3 regions of the Lysinibacillus sp. ACHW1.5 genome follow, and region 1 is predicted to be linked to each of the others. Evidence: a T-box and tRNA genes for the amino acid it is inferred to sense, from the RefSeq annotation. Region 1 holds a T-box; the other regions hold tRNA genes.

Region 1 (6,633 bases):
CTAGTAAAGCGTGGAATGGCAGAAATGCAAAAAGGCGGCGTCATTATGGATGTCATTAATGCAGAGCAAGCAAAAATTGCAGAAGCTGCAGGTGCTGTAGCAGTTATGGCATTAGAAAGAGTACCTTCAGATATTCGGAAAGCAGGTGGCGTTGCACGCATGGCTGATCCTCGTATTGTTGAGGAAGTGATGGGGGCAGTAACTATTCCTGTGATGGCCAAAGCACGTATTGGTCATATTGTTGAAGCACGTGTCTTAGAAGCAATGGGTGTTGATTATATTGATGAAAGTGAAGTTTTAACACCAGCAGATGAAGAGTACCATTTATTAAAAAGTGAATACACAGTACCGTTTGTGTGTGGCTGTCGCGATTTAGGGGAAGCAGCCCGTCGTATCGGGGAAGGTGCCTCGATGTTACGAACTAAAGGTGAACCAGGTACAGGGAATATTGTGGAGGCCGTTCGCCATATTCGTAAAGTAAATGCACAGGTTCGTAAAGTCGTAGGAATGACAGAGGATGAATTAATGACAGAGGCGAAATTACTAGGAGCTCCTTTCGAGTTATTAAGAGAAATTAAACGTCTTGGTCGTTTACCAGTAGTAAACTTCGCAGCAGGAGGAGTGGCGACGCCTGCCGATGCAGCCTTAATGATGGAACTTGGAGCTGATGGCGTTTTCGTTGGCTCAGGTATTTTCAAATCTGAGAACCCTGAAAAATTTGCACGTGCCATTGTAGAGGCGACTACTCATTATAAAGACTACAAGCTTATTGCAGATATATCAAAAGAGCTCGGCTTGCCAATGAAGGGGATTGATATTGCACAGCTTGGACACAACGAGCGTATGCAAGAGCGAGGTTGGTAGCATGAAGCGAATTGGTGTATTAGCATTACAAGGAGCAGTTCGTGAGCATATACAAATGTTAGAAGCTCTTGGTTGTGAAGCAATTCAAGTAAAACAAAGAAAGGATTTAGGAAGCCTAGATGGACTTGTGTTACCAGGTGGAGAAAGCACAACAATGAGAAAATTGCTGGATCGATTTGATCTGCTAGAGCCAATTCGTGGACTTGCACAGAAAGGATTACCGATGCTTGGTACATGTGCGGGATTAATTTTATTAGCCAAGGATCTAATTGAAGATGAACCACATTTGGCTGTGATGGACGTGACTGTAGCAAGAAACTCATATGGACGTCAGGTGGATAGCTTCGAAGTACAACTAGATATTCCTAAAGTCGGTGTAGGGATTCCAGCAGTATTTATTCGTGCACCTCATATTGAAGCGGTAGGTAAAGGTGTTGAAATTCTTGCAAAACATGATGGGAAAATAATCTTGGCACAAGATGGCCATTTATTGGGTTGTTCGTTTCATCCCGAATTAACAGAGGATACACGAATTCTTGAATATTTTGTAACCTCTATGGTATGACTTGCAAAATTTGTTTTCATATAGTACAGTATGGTTAAATTTTAAATAACTGAACACGATGATGGGAAGTAGTAGCAAGCACGTTTTTTTTAGAGAGTCAGCGGCTGGTGGAAGCTGATAAAAGCACTTGTGAATCCGTCCTGGAGTTGCACAGTCGAAGTGAATGAAGTAGGCTGTAGCCGGCTGAAATGCCGTTATGAAATAAGTGGATTAGGCAGAAATGTGTCTAGTCAATTAGGGTGGCAACGCGGGTAGCTCTCGTCCCTTTTTAGGGATGAGGGCTTTTTTGTGTTCATTTCGCTGCTACGATTTTCCATCATGAAGAAACTATTGGAGGTATGAAGATGTTAGATATTAAACGTGTACGCGATAATTTCGCGGAAATTAAAGAGATGTTATTAACACGTAATGAAGATTTAGGAAATTTAGATGACTTTGAAGGCTTAGATGCAAAACGTCGTGAATTGATTGCCAAAACAGAAGAATTAAAAGCAGAACGCAATAAAGTATCTGAACAAATCTCAGTTATGAAACGCAACAAAGAAAATGCTGATGAAGTCATTGCTCGTATGCGTCAGGTTGGCGATGAAATTAAAGAATTAGATGTACAATTAAATGATGTTGAAGAACGCTTTAAAGATATGATGATGCGTTTACCAAATATCCCACATGAATCTGTACCAGTAGGCACAACAGAGGATGACAATGTTGAAGAATATACGTGGGGTGAAATTCCGACATTTGATTTTGATATTAAAGCACACTGGGACCTTGCTACGGATTTAAAAATTGTAGACTTTGAACGCGGCGCGAAAGTAACAGGTAGCCGTTTCTTATTCTATCGTGGTCTTGGTGCTCGTTTAGAACGAGCATTAATGACATTCATGATGGATTTACATGCAGAGGAGCATGGTTACGAGGAAATGCTACCACCTGTCATTGTTAATCGAGATAGCCTAACAGGTACAGGGCAACTTCCGAAATTTGAGGAAGATGTATTCAAATTAGAGGAAACAGATTATTTTATGATTCCAACTGCAGAAGTACCAGTAACGAACTTCTATCGAGATGAGATTTTACCGGCTGAAGCTTTACCACAAGGCTTTGCAGCGTATAGTGCTTGCTTCCGTTCAGAAGCGGGATCTGCAGGTCGTGATACACGTGGTTTAATTCGTCAACACCAGTTCAATAAAGTAGAATTAGTACGTTTTGTAAAACCAGAGGAGTCATACGAACAATTAGAGCTATTAACAAGTCATGCAGAAAAAGTATTACAATTACTAGGCTTACCATATCGTAAGTTAAAAATGTGTACAGCTGATTTAGGTTTTACTGCAGCGAAAAAATATGATTTAGAAGTTTGGATTCCTGCACAAAACATGTACCGTGAAATTTCTTCTTGCTCTAACTTTGAGGATTTCCAGGCACGACGAGCAAATATCCGCTTCCGTCGTGAGCCAAATGCAAAACCAGAATATGTGCATACATTAAACGGCTCAGGTCTTGCCATTGGTCGTACAGTTGCTGCTCTTCTAGAAAACTACCAACAAGCTGATGGCAGCGTAGTAATTCCTGAAGTTTTAAGACCTTATATGGGCGGTAAAGAAGTAATCGCACCAAAATAAACGACAGATAAAGCTATTTTAGACAATTCCTTTATGGATGTTCTAAAATAGCTTTTTTGTGTTGCAAAAATTGAATTCTCTCATAATTTTTGAAAATTCGTTATAATGGGTAATATTCATGGGGACAAGGGGGAGAAATTCATGGAATTGCAACAATTTGCACAGGCTTTCAGTGAATTTGATAATGTTTTAATTACAGATGATAAAGGCTGTGCAATCTTTTATGATTTAGCAGATTTAAATATATTATTGGAAATCGGCTTAACACCAGATGAATTTTTTCACAGCACTGTGACTGATAATTATCAAAATTTATCACCTGAGACAAGTACTGTTTTTCAAGTCATACAAACAGGGCAGCCAGTTTTATACTATGAACAACAACTGACAACATTGAACGGTTTTAGTTATTTATCACTGAGTTCGACCTATCCCATTATGGAGCATGGAAAAGCCATTGGTGCCATTGAATTTTCAAAACATTTTTATGAAACTAAGCAAATTAAATACCTAGATAATTTCCTGGGACATAAATTATATCGAGATAATCATACAACCTACCGTTTGGAGGATTACATTACAACAAACGCCGAAATGAAAACTCAACTTGAAAAGGCACGTCGTAGTGCTCAAAAAAGTGCACCCGTTTTACTAACTGGGGAAACTGGAACTGGGAAAGATATAATCGCACAAGGCATACACAATGAAAGTGAACGCTATACAAAGCCGTTTATTACTTTGAACTGCTCAACATTAACAGAGGATAATATATTTACGCAGCTATACGGCTCGGACAATGAAGCAAAAAGTGGAAAATTACAGGAGGCTAATGGTGGGACGCTACTCATCGATCACCTTAATTTATTGGATATATCTTTGCAGGCGAAACTTTTACATGCGGTAGATATAAAAGTGTTAAATGGTGAGCCCTTGGATATAAGGTATATTACTACTGTCAATGAAGATGTGGACAAACTATTAGCTGAAAAAAGGCTACGCGAGGACTTATTTTATCGCTTAAATGTTCTTCAAATTGATTTGCCACCGCTAAGATTAAGGAAGGAAGATATTCCCCTTATCCTTGATTTTTATATACAATTTTACAATGAACATACACTACAGAAAAATGTAAGCTATTGTAATGAAGTAATTCAGTTATTTTATGCCTATCATTGGCCGGGGAATGTGCGTGAACTAAAAAATGCCCTTGAATCGGCATATAATAATTTGCTTGGGGATGAAATACTTGTTGAACATGTTCCAGAGAGGATTAAAAAAAATGTTCAACATTCAACTCAATCGATCATACAAAACAACCAATCTGGACATTTACGAGATTTAACGGAAGCCTACGAGCGTCTAATTATAGCGGAAAAGTTGCGTGAAACTGATGGACGATTAGCGGAAACAGCTAGACGTTTAGGTATTTCTCGTCAATTACTAAAATATAAGTGTTTAAAATATGAATTGCTGTAAAAAAAATTTTACAAAAAGGGGATAAAAATTTATCTCCTTTTTTCGTGTTATTAAATTTTTTATTATTTAGATAAATCTTCTGTAAACGATTATAAAGGGGTTGAGGATATGTCTAAAGTTGTACAGCATACGATAATCGTGGGGTTAGCCTTATTTGCTATATTTTTTGGTGCTGGGAATTTAATCTTTCCGCCATCCATAGGTAATAGTGCAGGGGAATCATGGATTTCCGCTCTGATGGGCTTTAGCTTAACGGGTGTTATTTTACCTGTGCTTGCGGTGTATGCAATTTATAATACTGGGGGAACTGTGGAAGCGCTCACAAGACCAATCGGAAATTGGTTTTATAAAGCCTTTAATACGGTCATGATGGTTTGTATTGGAATGGTTGTCACAATACCGAGGATGTCAGCGACAACTCATGAATTAGGAGTATCACAAATTATTCCGAACGTACCTTTAATTGTGTCAGTATTAGCATTTTTCGCGATTTGCTTTTACTTTGCGATGGACCAATCAAATGTGATCGATAAGATTGGCAAATGGTTGACGCCTGTTCTTGTTCTTATACTTATTATCCTCATTGGTAAAGGGGTATTAGACCCAATAGGAGCAGCAATTAATACAGGAGCAGAAAGGGTTTTTGCCAACTCCATAATAGCAGCCTATCAAACAGGGGATGTGGGAACAGGTATTCTTTGTGCGCCAATCTTTTTAGCAGCAATAGTAGGCTATGGCTATAAAGGGAAACAATCTAAAAAGGTCGCGCTTGGTGGAATGGCTATTGCTGCAATAGGGTTAATTGCAGTATATGGTGGCCTGCTCTATTTAGGGGCTACAAGTAGTGGCATCATCACAAATCCGGGCAGTGATACAGAACTATTAGCGGGCATTGCCTTTAGTGTCATTGGTAATTTGGGTAAAGCGTTACTAGCTATATGTGTTGTTTTTGCCTGCTTAACATCAGCGATTGGCGTCATGGTCATATCCTCACAGTTTTTAAATGAACTAACAAAAGAGAAGCTTGGCTATAGAACGTGGGTCTTTATTATGTGTGTAGTAGGCGCAACTATTGGCTCCTTAGGTGTAGGTGCCATCGTTGAAATTACATTGCCGATTTTCTTGGTAATTTATCCAGTCATTATTGTACTTGTGCTACTGGGAGCCTTTGATCGTTTTGTACCAAATGCAGGAGCCTATAAAGGAACTGTCCTATTTGCATTTCTAGTAAGCGTCGTTGAAACATTTGCTAGCTATGAAATTACGATACCTGGTGTGACACAGTTGGTCATGCATTTACCACTGCAGTCTAGTGGATTTGCTTGGATTATGCCATCTATTGTTGGCTTTATTATCGGTACTATTTTGCATAAGGTGCTGAAAGCAGAAGATCCTGAAAAATCTACTTTTGGTATGGAAGAAATAGGAGTTGAAAAATGATGAAAATTATTTGTAACGCAAAGATTTATACGGCAGATACTAATCAGCCATCTGCAACGGCTATGGTAATTGAAGAAGGAAAGGTACTTTGGATTGGACAACAGGAAGATTTACCTCCCTATCAGGGAGAAGTAATAGAGGTACAAGGAAAGCTCATTATTCCTGGGATTATTGACGCTCATATGCATCCCATTATGTTAGCAGATGTTATGGAACAAGTGGCTTGTTTACCTCCATATATTTATTCTATTGAGGATATAATTAATGCATTAGCAAACTATGATGCAAGTCAGCGGGGATGGCTATTAGGCTGGGGCTATGATGAAGGGAAACTAAAGGAAAGAAGAGCGCCTTTAAAAGAGGACTTAGACCGTGCCTCTACAGAGTTACCTGTTATTGTTATGCGTACATGTGGTCATATCATATCGGTCAATAGTAGAGCATTAGCAATCGCAGGTATTACGAAGGATACACTTGATCCACAGGGTGGACAAATCGATCGTGATGAAAATGGGGAACCTACAGGCATACTGCGTGAAAATGCACGTAATCTAGTACTACAGCATTTACCTACACCATCTGAAGAAGAGATTGTCAAAAGGCTTCTAAAGCTATCACAAACTTTGGCATCCTATGGTGTAACAAGTATTACAGAATTAATGG
Region 2 (6,633 bases), 750 kb from region 1:
CCTTTGACGTTAGCGGCGGACGGGTGAGTAACACGTGGGCAACCTACCCTATAGTTTGGGATAACTCCGGGAAACCGGGGCTAATACCGAATAATCTCTTTTGCTTCATGGCAAGGGACTGAAAGACGGTTTCGGCTGTCGCTATAGGATGGGCCCGCGGCGCATTAGCTAGTTGGTGAGGTAACGGCTCACCAAGGCGACGATGCGTAGCCGACCTGAGAGGGTGATCGGCCACACTGGGACTGAGACACGGCCCAGACTCCTACGGGAGGCAGCAGTAGGGAATCTTCCACAATGGGCGAAAGCCTGATGGAGCAACGCCGCGTGAGTGAAGAAGGTTTTCGGATCGTAAAACTCTGTTGTAAGGGAAGAACAAGTACAGTAGTAACTGGCTGTACCTTGACGGTACCTTATTAGAAAGCCACGGCTAACTACGTGCCAGCAGCCGCGGTAATACGTAGGTGGCAAGCGTTGTCCGGAATTATTGGGCGTAAAGCGCGCGCAGGCGGTCCTTTAAGTCTGATGTGAAAGCCCACGGCTCAACCGTGGAGGGTCATTGGAAACTGGGGGACTTGAGTGCAGAAGAGGAAAGTGGAATTCCAAGTGTAGCGGTGAAATGCGTAGAGATTTGGAGGAACACCAGTGGCGAAGGCGACTTTCTGGTCTGTAACTGACGCTGAGGCGCGAAAGCGTGGGGAGCAAACAGGATTAGATACCCTGGTAGTCCACGCCGTAAACGATGAGTGCTAAGTGTTAGGGGGTTTCCGCCCCTTAGTGCTGCAGCTAACGCATTAAGCACTCCGCCTGGGGAGTACGGTCGCAAGACTGAAACTCAAAGGAATTGACGGGGGCCCGCACAAGCGGTGGAGCATGTGGTTTAATTCGAAGCAACGCGAAGAACCTTACCAGGTCTTGACATCCCGTTGACCACTGTAGAGATATAGTTTCCCCTTCGGGGGCAACGGTGACAGGTGGTGCATGGTTGTCGTCAGCTCGTGTCGTGAGATGTTGGGTTAAGTCCCGCAACGAGCGCAACCCTTGATCTTAGTTGCCATCATTTAGTTGGGCACTCTAAGGTGACTGCCGGTGACAAACCGGAGGAAGGTGGGGATGACGTCAAATCATCATGCCCCTTATGACCTGGGCTACACACGTGCTACAATGGACGATACAAACGGTTGCCAACTCGCGAGAGGGAGCTAATCCGATAAAGTCGTTCTCAGTTCGGATTGTAGGCTGCAACTCGCCTACATGAAGCCGGAATCGCTAGTAATCGCGGATCAGCATGCCGCGGTGAATACGTTCCCGGGCCTTGTACACACCGCCCGTCACACCACGAGAGTTTGTAACACCCGAAGTCGGTGAGGTAACCTTTTGGAGCCAGCCGCCGAAGGTGGGATAGATGATTGGGGTGAAGTCGTAACAAGGTAGCCGTATCGGAAGGTGCGGCTGGATCACCTCCTTTCTAAGGATTATTTCGGAATACAAACCTTGGGTTTGTAAGATTACGTTTTGCGTTCAGTTTTGAAGGTTCATTCTTCTGAATGAAACACTTCAAAACTTGTTCTTTGAAAACTGGATAAAACGACATTGAAATTGTAACAAACACATTTATTTTTTAAGTTTTTTATAGGCTTAATAACTTGGTTAAGTTATTAAGGGCGCACGGCGAATGCCTTGGCACTAGGAGCCGAAGAAGGACGGCACTAACACCGATATGCTTCGGGGAGCTGTAAGTGAGCTTTGATCCGGAGATTTCCGAATGGGGGAACCCACTACGTTTAATCGCGTAGTATCTTGACGTGAATACATAGCGTCTTGAAGGCAGACCCAGGGAACTGAAACATCTAAGTACCTGGAGGAAGAGAAAGAAAAATCGATTCCCTGAGTAGCGGCGAGCGAAACGGGAAGAGCCCAAACCAAGAGGCTTGCCTCTTGGGGTTGTAGGACACTCTATACGGAGTTACAAAAGAGCGAGTTAGATGAAGCGACTTGGAAAGGTCCGCCAGAGCAGGTAAAAGCCCTGTAGTCGAAAGTTCGTTCTCTCCTGAGTGGATCCTGAGTACGGCGGAACACGTGAAATTCCGTCGGAATCCGGGAGGACCATCTCCCAAGGCTAAATACTACCTAGTGACCGATAGTGAACCAGTACCGTGAGGGAAAGGTGAAAAGCACCCCGGAAGGGGAGTGAAAGAGATCCTGAAACCGTGTGCCTACAAGTAGTTAGAGCCCGTTAATGGGTGATAGCGTGCCTTTTGTAGAATGAACCGGCGAGTTACGATTACGTGCAAGGTTAAGCTTTAGAAGGCGGAGCCGCAGCGAAAGCGAGTCTGAATAGGGCGAAGTAGTACGTGGTCGTAGACCCGAAACCAGGTGATCTACCCATGTCCAGGGTGAAGGTGAGGTAACACTTACTGGAGGCCCGAACCCACGCACGTTGAAAAGTGCGGGGATGAGGTGTGGGTAGCGGAGAAATTCCAATCGAACTTGGAGATAGCTGGTTCTCTCCGAAATAGCTTTAGGGCTAGCCTCGTGATGAGAATACTGGAGGTAGAGCACTGTTTGGACTAGGGGGCCATCCCGGTTTACCGAATTCAGACAAACTCCGAATGCCAGATATTTATACACGGGAGTCAGACTGCGAGTGATAAGATCCGTAGTCAAAAGGGAAACAGCCCAGACCACCAGCTAAGGTCCCAAAGTAATCGTTAAGTGGAAAAGGATGTGGCGTTGCACAGACAACCAGGATGTTGGCTTAGAAGCAGCCATCATTTAAAGAGTGCGTAATAGCTCACTGGTCGAGTGACGCTGCGCCGAAAATGTATCGGGGCTAAACGATTCACCGAAGCTGTGGATTGACATCTACGATGTCAGTGGTAGGAGAGCGTTCTAAGTGCGTTGAAGTCAGATCGGAAGGACTGGTGGAGCGCTTAGAAGTGAGAATGCCGGTATGAGTAGCGAAAGACGGGTGAGAATCCCGTCCACCGTATGACTAAGGTTTCCTGAGGAAGGCTCGTCCGCTCAGGGTTAGTCGGGACCTAAGCCGAGGCCGATAGGCGTAGGCGATGGACAACAGGTTGATATTCCTGTACCACCTCCTCACCGTTTGAGAAATGGGGGGACGCAGTAGGATAGGGTAAGCGCGCCGTTGGTTGTGCGCGTCCAAGCAGTAAGGCGTGTGTGTAGGCAAATCCGCACACTGTAACGTTGAGCTGTGATGGCGAGTCCGTATGGACGAAGTTCCTGATTTCACACTGCCAAGAAAAGCCTCTATCGAGGTGAGAGGTGCCCGTACCGCAAACCGACACAGGTAGTCGAGGAGAGAATCCTAAGGTGTGCGAGAGAACTCTCGTTAAGGAACTCGGCAAAATGACCCCGTAACTTCGGGAGAAGGGGTGCTCTTGAGCGTGCAAGCGCATGAGAGCCGCAGTGAATAGGCCCAGGCGACTGTTTAGCAAAAACACAGGTCTCTGCAAAACCGTAAGGTGACGTATAGGGGCTGACGCCTGCCCGGTGCTGGAAGGTTAAGAGGAGTGGTTAGCGCAAGCGAAGCTGCGAATTGAAGCCCCAGTAAACGGCGGCCGTAACTATAACGGTCCTAAGGTAGCGAAATTCCTTGTCGGGTAAGTTCCGACCCGCACGAAAGGCGTAACGATCTGGGCACTGTCTCAACGAGAGACTCGGTGAAATTATAGTACCTGTGAAGATGCAGGTTACCCGCGACAGGACGGAAAGACCCCGTGGAGCTTTACTGTAGCCTGATATTGAATTTTGGTACAACTTGTACAGGATAGGTAGGAGCCAGAGATCTCGGAGCGCCAGCTTCGAAGGAGGCGTCGGTGGGATACTACCCTGGTTGTATTGAAATTCTAACCCATGCCCCTTAGCGGGGCAGGAGACAGTGTCAGGCGGACAGTTTGACTGGGGCGGTCGCCTCCTAAAAGGTAACGGAGGCGCCCAAAGGTTCCCTCAGAATGGTTGGAAATCATTCGTAGAGTGTAAAGGCACAAGGGAGCTTGACTGCGAGACCTACAAGTCGAGCAGGGTCGAAAGACGGGCTTAGTGATCCGGTGGTTCCGCATGGAAGGGCCATCGCTCAACGGATAAAAGCTACCCCGGGGATAACAGGCTTATCTCCCCCAAGAGTCCACATCGACGGGGAGGTTTGGCACCTCGATGTCGGCTCATCGCATCCTGGGGCTGTAGTCGGTCCCAAGGGTTGGGCTGTTCGCCCATTAAAGCGGTACGCGAGCTGGGTTCAGAACGTCGTGAGACAGTTCGGTCCCTATCCGTCGTGGGCGTAGGAAATTTGAGAGGAGCTGTCCTTAGTACGAGAGGACCGGGATGGACACACCGCTGGTGTACCAGTTGTCTTGCCAAAGGCATCGCTGGGTAGCTATGTGTGGACGGGATAAGTGCTGAAAGCATCTAAGCATGAAGCCCCCCTCAAGATGAGATTTCCCATTACGCAAGTAAGTAAGATCCCTCAAAGACGATGAGGTAGATAGGTTCGAGGTGGAAGTGTGGTGACACATGGAGCTGACGAATACTAATCGATCGAGGACTTAACCAAAAACGTTTGAAACATTCAATGTGCCGTTTATCCAGTTTTGAAAGAGCAAATCTTTCTAAAAAGAGAGCTTCTAGATACACCAATAATCCGTGTATGGAAGGTCGATAATAGTCTAGTGATGATGGCAAAGAGGTCACACCCGTTCCCATACCGAACACGGAAGTTAAGCTCTTTAGCGCCGATGGTAGTTGGGGGCTTCCCCCTGTGAGAGTAGGACGTCGCTAGGCTATATACTAAAATTATTCCGAAGTAGCTCAGTTGGTAGTAGCACCTGACTGTTAATCAGGTTGTCGCAGGTTCGAGTCCTGCCTTCGGAGCCATTCTTGGAGAGTTGTCCGAGTGGCCGAAGGAGCACGATTGGAAATCGTGTAGGCGGTTAACACTGTCTCAAGGGTTCAAATCCCTTACTCTCCGCCAGCACTTTGATGTGTTCCAAACGATGGCCCCTTGGTCAAGTGGTTAAGACACCGCCCTTTCACGGCGGTAACACGGGTTCGAATCCCGTAGGGGTCACCATTTCAATACCCAGATGGAGGATTAGCTCAGCTGGGAGAGCATCTGCCTTACAAGCAGAGGGTCGGCGGTTCGAGCCCGTCATCCTCCACCATTATTTTTACAACATTATAGTATTATCGCGGGGTGGAGCAGTGGTAGCTCGTCGGGCTCATAACCCGAAGGTCGTTGGTTCAAATCCAGCCCCCGCAACCAAATGGTCCCGTGGTGTAGCGGTTAACATGCCTGCCTGTCACGCAGGAGATCGCCGGTTCGATCCCGGTCGGGACCGCCATTTATTTTAAAATATGGGTCAGTAGCTCAGTTGGTAGAGCATTAGATTGAAGCTCTAAGTGTCGGCGGTTCGATTCCGTCCTGACCCATCCTGTTTTTTTGCCGGTTTAGCTCAGCAGGTAGAGCAACTGACTTGTAATCAGTAGGTCGTGGGTTCGATTCCTATAGCCGGCACCAGATTTTCCCGGAGGGGTAGCGAAGTGGCTAAACGCGGCGGACTGTAAATCCGCTCCTTAGGGTTCGGCGGTTCGAATCCGTCCCCCTCCACCAGTTTTATTTTTTTAGGGGCATAGTTCAACGGTAGAATAGAGGTCTCCAAAACCTTTGGTGTGGGTTCGATTCCTACTGCCCCTGCCAATTAATTTTATGGCGATTGTGGCGAAGTGGTTAACGCACCGGATTGTGGTTCCGGCATTCGTGGGTTCGATTCCCATCAGTCGCCCCATCTCATATAAAATTAATAAACATCATAATACAATGGCGATTGTGGCGAAGTGGTTAACGCACCGGATTGTGGTTCCGGCATTCGTGGGTTCGATTCCCATCAGTCGCCCCATTGTTGGGGTATAGCCAAGCGGTAAGGCAACGGATTTTGATTCCGTCATGCCTAGGTTCGAATCCTAGTACCCCAGCCATTTTTGCGGAAGTAGTTCAGTGGTAGAACACCACCTTGCCAAGGTGGGGGTCGCGAGTTCGAACCTCGTCTTCCGCTCCAAGTATGACGGCGGCATAGCCAAGTGGTAAGGCACGGGTCTGCAACACCCTTATCACCGGTTCAAATCCGGTTGCCGCCTCCATATTTCAACTGTTAATCGGTTTATCCGATTTTTTTTATCTCCATTATGCCGGTGTGGCGGAATTGGCAGACGCGCACGACTCAAAATCGTGTTCCTTTGGAGTGTCGGTTCGACCCCGACCACCGGTATCTTTAGTTTAATATACGTTACGATTAAAAAATTAAGAGAGCTCATAAACCTTGATATGACAGGTTTATGAGCTTTTTACATTTCCTGAGAATACGATATAAAACGATAAGAAATGATTTTGTTTTACACAAATTTTACACATAATCAGATTTATTTTACACAAGTTTTTACACAAGCTGTTATCCAATAAGGGTTTAATGAAAGGTTGTAGAATTCTTTTAAATATATGTTCTAAAGGGAGATGGAGATGGAGTTTAATGATTATTTGATAATATTTAACGAAAGTTCTGGCAAAGGACTATGTAGGGTCTTTTAACGGTATTATCAATAGAGAGTTCTATAATGGAG
Region 3 (6,633 bases), 1.1 Mb from region 1:
TCACTTTCATTTGTCCTTGCGAAAAAATAATCCATCGGCTTGCCCAGTGTGATTCCATTTCGGGTTTATCGGTCCGAATATGAGCTCCTCTTGTTTCCGTTCGCGTAATTGCTGCATGTGCCATTAATGTGGCGACTACATGCATCATAAATAATTCCAACTCAGCTAGTTCTAAACCCTTTAAATTAACTTGAATAAGTGATTGCAAGGAGGGGAGTTGCTTTACAAAATGCTGCAAGTCATCCATATTTCTAACAATACCTAGGAACCGCATCATGTTTTGCTGTAATTGGGGTTTGCTAAATAAAGGTGGCATTTTATCAGCACATTGATGCTTTTCCAGTAAAAAGTTTTTTTGATGACACCCTTTTTGAATAATGAACTGCGCCATTTTTTGACCAAATGTAATACCTTCCAATAGGGAGTTACTTGCTAAACGATTCGCACCATGTACGCCTGTACAGGCAACCTCACCGACTGCATATAAGTTCGGTATCGTAGTTCTTCCTTTGTCATCAGCAATAACACCACCCATCAAGAAATGACTTCCTGGAGCCACGGGGATTAGACCATCTTGTAAATGAACGCGGTGAACATGGCACAGCTGAGCAATTGTTGGAAACTTTACTTCAAAGTCTTGAATGTTAGTGATATCAATAAACGTTTCTTCACCCGCTGCACGTTTTGTAAATAGGGCAAGTGCAGTAATATGTCTTGGTGCTAAGTCAAGTTGAGCATGTAAACCTGTCATAATGGGCTGATGCTGGGCATTAACAAAAATACCACCAGCCCCTCTGACAGCTTCAGAAACTAATCCCTTTGCTTCATTTTTACACCACAGAAGACTCGGGTGAAATTGCATAAATTCCATATCACTAATGGCAGCGCCTGCCCGAAATGCTAATGCGATCCCATCCCCTGTATTAGTTGGAAAATTAGATGTACTTGAATAAAGGGCACCTGCGCCACCTGTCGCTAAAATAACATGATGAGCCAAATAACGTTTTGTACCTTTTTCTCCTTTAGTTAGTACTCCTACACAGTCACCATCTGTATTCCGTAAAAGCTCATAAGCCATTTCATAGCAATTGATCTTTGTTTTGGGCGAAAGTTTATGAAGCAAGTAATCTATGAAAATCTGACCAGTACGATCACCACCTGCATGTAGAATACGATGATGACTATGTGCTCCTTCAAGTCCTAAAACAGGTTTTCCATCGACCTGCCGATCAACAGGGAGGCCATCCTTTAGATAGTTTTGCATAATCTCAGTGCCATCTTTTATAAGTGTTTTAACATGCCTTTTCTCATGATGATACTCTCCAGCTTTCAATGTATCAGCAATATGATGTTGAATATGATCCTCCTCACTGGTAACAGCAGCAATCCCACCTTGTGCACGATAAGAACTACTCATATATACAGATGATTTTGTAACAATTTGTATTTGAAAATGTTTTTCAAGCACTAAAGCAGCCTGAAGTGCAGCAATACCACTACCAATTATAAGGATGTCTGTCTTTACATCCATCGTTATACCTTCTTTACAGTTGTCTTGACACTTATCTTTACATAAAATATAAAAGAAAACAAGACCTGATGAACAAGAGAGGAAGAAGACGATGATTTATATGGATTATGCTGCAACATCACCTATGATGAGGGAATCTCTTGAGGCATATGTAGAGGTGGCACAACGGTATTATGGAAATAGTGCGAGTTTGCATGATTTAGGGGGACAAGCTTTTTATTTTGTCCAGCAATCAAGGGAGGTTGTAGCCCAAGCCCTAGGTGTAACTAGTGATGGCGTAATTTTTACGGGTAGTGGAACAGAAGGAAATCTCATAGCCATCTTGTCGTTAGCGCTAGCCTCAAAAAAAGGAAAACACATTATTTCATCTCAAGCTGAGCATACGTCAGTGCATGCGGCTTTGAATACACTTGAGAAAAAGGGCTTTACTGTAACAAAATTACCTTTGCAGAAGGATGGTTGTGTGGATCTGGGGCAATTGCAACAAGCAATCCGGGAAGAGACTGCTTTGATTACCATTCAACATGTCAATTCTGAAATTGGTTCAATCCAGCCTGTAGAGAAAATCGTAAAGATGGCAAGAAAATCAAATATATTCTGTCATGTTGATTGTGTACAATCATTTGGCAAACTAGCTATACCAAAAGGGGCAGATGCGATTACCATCTCGGCTCATAAAATAGGCGGACCAAAGGGCTGTGGTGCTATATATCTGAACCCTGCAATCAGAGTACCTGCATTAACACCGGGTTTGACACATGAGAGGGGTCTTAGAGGGGGGACATTAGATACTCCTGCAATCGTGGCCTTTGCCGCGGCAATTGAAAACTATCAATATGAATTGCAACATTATGAAACGCTAAGAAATTATTTTGAAAATAATTTACCTGAAAAATGTCAGCTCGTTGAGTGTAAACAGCAACTACCTAATATTTGTGGGGTAATGATGGAAAAAGTAGAGGGGCAATATGTTCTTTTAAAGTTAAATGAGGCGGGAATCTGTATCTCTACAGGTAGTGCATGTGATATTCGTAGTAAATCGGGAACAAAGGCTATTCTATCAATGGGATTCTCTTTGGAAGCGGCACGCCAATTTTTTAGAATATCTTTTGGTCCCGCCACTACACTTGAGGATATTGTAAAATTAAAAATAGAGCTTTCAAATATTTAATGAATAGACGAGTGAAGGATTATCTATATTCTTCACTTGTATTGAAATAGATTATAAGCTAATAATATCGGCCAAATAAAATAATTGTTTTCTTTTGAACCAACAATTGCTATAATATTTTGCAGGGCAATATTTTCTCTTACTTAACAAAAATATCTTTAAAAAGTAATAATTTCTTTTTTTTATAAAAAAGTATTGCACAATGTTAGAAAACGTTATACAATAATTCTTGTCTTGAAGGACAGGTAAACAACTTCAAAACAAGATACATAACAAAGTCTAGTGATGATGGCAAAGAGGTCACACCCGTTCCCATACCGAACACGGAAGTTAAGCTCTTTAGCGCCGATGGTAGTTGGGGGCTTCCCCCTGTGAGAGTAGGACGTCGCTAGGCATAATACCCAGGAGGATTAGCTCAGCTGGGAGAGCATCTGCCTTACAAGCAGAGGGTCGGCGGTTCGAGCCCGTCATCCTCCACCATATGCCGGTTTAGCTCAGCAGGTAGAGCAACTGACTTGTAATCAGTAGGTCGTGGGTTCGATTCCTATAGCCGGCACCATTTTTTCGAGCCATTAGCTCAGTTGGTAGAGCATCTGACTTTTAATCAGAGGGTCGAAGGTTCGAGTCCTTCATGGCTCACCATTTTTAAATAATAATAAGCGGGTGTGGCGGAATTGGCAGACGCACTAGACTTAGGATCTAGCGCCGCAAGGCGTGGGGGTTCGACTCCCTTCACCCGCACCATTATTTTCATTGCCAGATAAAAAAGCTTATGCACATGCGGAAGTAGTTCAGTGGTAGAACACCACCTTGCCAAGGTGGGGGTCGCGAGTTCGAACCTCGTCTTCCGCTCCAAATGTGCCGGGGTGGCGGAACTGGCAGACGCACAGGACTTAAAATCCTGCGGTAGGTGACTACCGTACCGGTTCGATTCCGGTCCTCGGCACCATTTTAAATGCGCCCGTAGCTCAATTGGATAGAGCGTCTGACTACGGATCAGAAGGTTATGGGTTCGACTCCTGTCGGGCGCGCCATAAGAACAACGGGAAGTAGCTCAGCTTGGTAGAGCACTTGGTTTGGGACCAAGGGGTCGCAGGTTCGAATCCTGTCTTCCCGACCATTTCCAAAAAATTATGGGGCCTTAGCTCAGCTGGGAGAGCGCCTGCCTTGCACGCAGGAGGTCAGCGGTTCGATCCCGCTAGGCTCCACCATAAGTAAATTAACCAGTATAAAGATCCTGGCGGCGTAGCTCAGCTGGCTAGAGCGTACGGTTCATACCCGTAAGGTCGGGGGTTCGATCCCCTCTGCCGCCATCTTAAAGGACCTTTAGCTCAGTTGGTTAGAGCAGACGGCTCATAACCGTCCGGTCGCAGGTTCGAGTCCTGCAAGGTCCACCATTTATATATTGTAACGGAGGTATACCCAAGTCTGGCTGAAGGGATCGGTCTTGAAAACCGACAGGCGGGTAACACCGCGCGGGGGTTCGAATCCCTCTACCTCCTCCAGTTTTAAATTTTTATAAATGGTGCTTTAAAAACTCGAAACAACATAAAATTATCGCGGGGTGGAGCAGTGGTAGCTCGTCGGGCTCATAACCCGAAGGTCGTTGGTTCAAATCCGGCCCCCGCAACCAAAAGGTCCCGTGGTGTAGCGGTTAACATGCCTGCCTGTCACGCAGGAGATCGCCGGTTCGATCCCGGTCGGGACCGCCATTTTTAAAATAAAAGTCATGAGAAGCAAAAGAGTGAGAAAGCTTAGCATGGACGAAATGGGTCAGTAGCTCAGTTGGTAGAGCATTAGATTGAAGCTCTAAGTGTCGGCGGTTCGATTCCGTCCTGACCCACCATTTATGCGGGTGTAGTTTAATGGTAAAACCTCAGCCTTCCAAGCTGATGTCGTGGGTTCGATTCCCATCACCCGCTCCAAGGGCCTATAGCTCAGCTGGTTAGAGCGCACGCCTGATAAGCGTGAGGTCGATGGTTCGAGTCCATTTAGGCCCACCATTATTCCGAAGTAGCTCAGTTGGTAGTAGCACCTGACTGTTAATCAGGTTGTCGCAGGTTCGAGTCCTGCCTTCGGAGCCATTTTTTATTTTGGGGAAGTACTCAAGAGGCTGAAGAGGCGCCCCTGCTAAGGGTGTAGGTCGGGTAACCGGCGCGAGGGTTCAAATCCCTCCTTCTCCGCCATGGGCCCGTTGGTCAAGTGGTTAAGACACCGCCCTTTCACGGCGGTAACACGGGTTCGAATCCCGTACGGGTCATACTAAGTGCAGTAGATGAATTTACATCTACTGCACTTTTTAATTTACTTGATATTTAGATTTATAACTTAGCTATAATAAATGAAAGCCTACACAGAATGATTAAACTGTGTAGGCTTGTTTTTTTTTAAAATAGTGATTAAATTTTTCGTCCTTTTCCATATGGGATGCAAAGAGGTGTACCAAAGATTGGATCTGTCGTCATTTGGCAATCAAGGTCAAACACATGATTAACTAAATCAGTGGTCATAATTTCTTCTGGTTTCCCTTGACGATAGACACCACGGTCACGCACTGTAATAATATGATCGGCATAGCGACAAGCAAGATTAATATCATGTAGGACCATAATAATAGTTCGCTTTTGCTGTTGGTTCAATTCGTATAGTAAATCTAAAACGTCTATTTGATGAGTTAAATCTAAGTATGTCGTAGGCTCGTCTAAAAGAATGATATCTGTATCTTGAGCAAGCGTCATAGCTATCCAAGCACGTTGACGTTGTCCTCCTGATAGCTCATCTACTGGTCTATCTTGTAAATGCTCAGTGCCTGTAGCTTTTAAAGCGTTTAAAACGATTTCTTCATCCTTTTCAGTCCACTGTTGTCGCCAACTCTGGTAAGGATAGCGACCTTGTTTCACAAGTTGTAGGACAGTTAACCCTTCTGGTGCAACAGGAGATTGAGGAAGAATAGAGAGGTTTTTAGCCACTTGTTTTGTTGATAATTTAAAAATATCCTCACCGTCTAATAAAACGGAGCCTTTTTTAGGTTTTAATAATCGAGCAATGGAGCGTAAGAGTGTGGATTTTCCACAGCCATTCGCTCCGATTAATACAGTAATTTCATTCAAAGGAATAGATAAATTGAGATCTTCGATAATATTAAAATCACCATAACTTAATGTTAGGGATTTGGTTAATAAAGATTCAGTCATGTAGTATAGACTCCTTTATTTTTTAGGGTTTCTAAATAATAAATAGATAAAGTAAGGAGCACCGATAGCAGCAGTAAAGACGCCTGCGGGTACTTCTAATGGGCTAAATGCTGTACGACCTATAATATCTGCAACCATTACAAGCAATGCACCAATTGCAGCGGATGCTGGAATAAGTACACCGAACGATGAACCAACAATGCGTCGTGCAATATGAGGAGCCATTAATCCTACAAACCCAATAGCACCAGCAAATGCTATGGCACTCGCTACTAAACTGGAACATAATAGAATTAAGTAAAGGCGTGTTTTTTGAACAGGCTGCCCTAGGCTTGATGCTGTATCATCACCTAATTCTTGAACATTTAACTGCCGAGTAATAAAAAAGGTTATAAGTAGAAGTACAATAATCAATGGAACAACGATTTGTACTTGATCCCAATCCGAACTTTTGACACTACCCGTAATCCATTTATTCGCTTCACTTGCTTGATAAATTGGGCCGATAATCATTAACATTGTAGTAATTGCTTGCATGAATGCCGACACGCTAATACCGATTAAGACAAGACGATTTGGTGTGACACCATCTTTCCAAGCAAATAGGTAGACTATACATCCGACGATAGTAGCACCTATGAATCCTGCTAATGGCAACCACTCTATACTAACTGTTAAAGAGTGATTAGAATCACTGAAAATGGCTAAGAAACCAACAACCGCTGCCCCACCACCAG

Evidence for each region. The T-box of region 1 lies ahead of serS (serine--tRNA ligase). A T-box ahead of a tRNA ligase gene usually reads a tRNA of that ligase, here a tRNA-Ser.
Region 2: it encodes a tRNA-Ser, which carries the amino acid that the T-box ahead of serS (serine--tRNA ligase) is inferred to sense. The anticodon was not compared.
Region 3: it encodes a tRNA-Ser, which carries the amino acid that the T-box ahead of serS (serine--tRNA ligase) is inferred to sense. The anticodon was not compared.

Annotation. Positions count from the first base shown of each region.
Region 1 covers NZ_CP091777.1:29,233-35,865, forward strand. The annotation lists gene pdxS (pyridoxal 5'-phosphate synthase lyase subunit PdxS) at 1-864, shown strand, start outside; gene pdxT (pyridoxal 5'-phosphate synthase glutaminase subunit PdxT) at 866-1,429, shown strand; T-box leader at 1,479-1,698, shown strand; gene serS (serine--tRNA ligase) at 1,774-3,054, shown strand; gene L6W14_RS00125 (sigma 54-interacting transcriptional regulator) at 3,196-4,530, shown strand; gene brnQ (branched-chain amino acid transport system II carrier protein) at 4,639-5,970, shown strand; gene L6W14_RS00135 (amidohydrolase) at 5,967-6,633, shown strand, end outside.
Region 2 covers NZ_CP091777.1:3,835,688-3,842,320, reverse strand. The annotation lists rRNA gene L6W14_RS19365 (16S ribosomal RNA) at 1-1,465, shown strand, start outside; rRNA gene L6W14_RS19360 (23S ribosomal RNA) at 1,646-4,573, shown strand; rRNA gene rrf (5S ribosomal RNA) at 4,685-4,800, shown strand; tRNA gene L6W14_RS19350 (tRNA-Asn) at 4,817-4,893, shown strand; tRNA gene L6W14_RS19345 (tRNA-Ser) at 4,899-4,990, shown strand; tRNA gene L6W14_RS19340 (tRNA-Glu) at 5,015-5,089, shown strand; tRNA gene L6W14_RS19335 (tRNA-Val) at 5,105-5,180, shown strand; tRNA gene L6W14_RS19330 (tRNA-Met) at 5,207-5,281, shown strand; tRNA gene L6W14_RS19325 (tRNA-Asp) at 5,285-5,360, shown strand; tRNA gene L6W14_RS19320 (tRNA-Phe) at 5,376-5,448, shown strand; tRNA gene L6W14_RS19315 (tRNA-Thr) at 5,461-5,536, shown strand; tRNA gene L6W14_RS19310 (tRNA-Tyr) at 5,546-5,629, shown strand; tRNA gene L6W14_RS19305 (tRNA-Trp) at 5,643-5,716, shown strand; tRNA gene L6W14_RS19300 (tRNA-His) at 5,729-5,804, shown strand; tRNA gene L6W14_RS19295 (tRNA-His) at 5,840-5,915, shown strand; tRNA gene L6W14_RS19290 (tRNA-Gln) at 5,920-5,994, shown strand; tRNA gene L6W14_RS19285 (tRNA-Gly) at 6,000-6,074, shown strand; tRNA gene L6W14_RS19280 (tRNA-Cys) at 6,083-6,156, shown strand; tRNA gene L6W14_RS19275 (tRNA-Leu) at 6,204-6,284, shown strand.
Region 3 covers NZ_CP091777.1:3,519,916-3,526,548, reverse strand. The annotation lists gene nadB (L-aspartate oxidase) at 1-1,531, opposite strand, end outside; gene L6W14_RS17650 (cysteine desulfurase family protein) at 1,632-2,702, shown strand; rRNA gene rrf (5S ribosomal RNA) at 2,981-3,096, shown strand; tRNA gene L6W14_RS17640 (tRNA-Val) at 3,107-3,182, shown strand; tRNA gene L6W14_RS17635 (tRNA-Thr) at 3,186-3,261, shown strand; tRNA gene L6W14_RS17630 (tRNA-Lys) at 3,269-3,344, shown strand; tRNA gene L6W14_RS17625 (tRNA-Leu) at 3,362-3,446, shown strand; tRNA gene L6W14_RS17620 (tRNA-Gly) at 3,483-3,557, shown strand; tRNA gene L6W14_RS17615 (tRNA-Leu) at 3,563-3,651, shown strand; tRNA gene L6W14_RS17610 (tRNA-Arg) at 3,660-3,736, shown strand; tRNA gene L6W14_RS17605 (tRNA-Pro) at 3,746-3,822, shown strand; tRNA gene L6W14_RS17600 (tRNA-Ala) at 3,838-3,913, shown strand; tRNA gene L6W14_RS17595 (tRNA-Met) at 3,942-4,015, shown strand; tRNA gene L6W14_RS17590 (tRNA-Ile) at 4,023-4,099, shown strand; tRNA gene L6W14_RS17585 (tRNA-Ser) at 4,115-4,207, shown strand; tRNA gene L6W14_RS17580 (tRNA-Met) at 4,261-4,335, shown strand; tRNA gene L6W14_RS17575 (tRNA-Asp) at 4,339-4,414, shown strand; tRNA gene L6W14_RS17570 (tRNA-Phe) at 4,473-4,548, shown strand; tRNA gene L6W14_RS17565 (tRNA-Gly) at 4,554-4,627, shown strand; tRNA gene L6W14_RS17560 (tRNA-Ile) at 4,629-4,705, shown strand; tRNA gene L6W14_RS17555 (tRNA-Asn) at 4,710-4,786, shown strand; tRNA gene L6W14_RS17550 (tRNA-Ser) at 4,798-4,888, shown strand; tRNA gene L6W14_RS17545 (tRNA-Glu) at 4,891-4,962, shown strand; gene L6W14_RS17540 (ABC transporter ATP-binding protein) at 5,102-5,896, opposite strand; gene L6W14_RS17535 (FecCD family ABC transporter permease) at 5,912-6,633, opposite strand, start outside.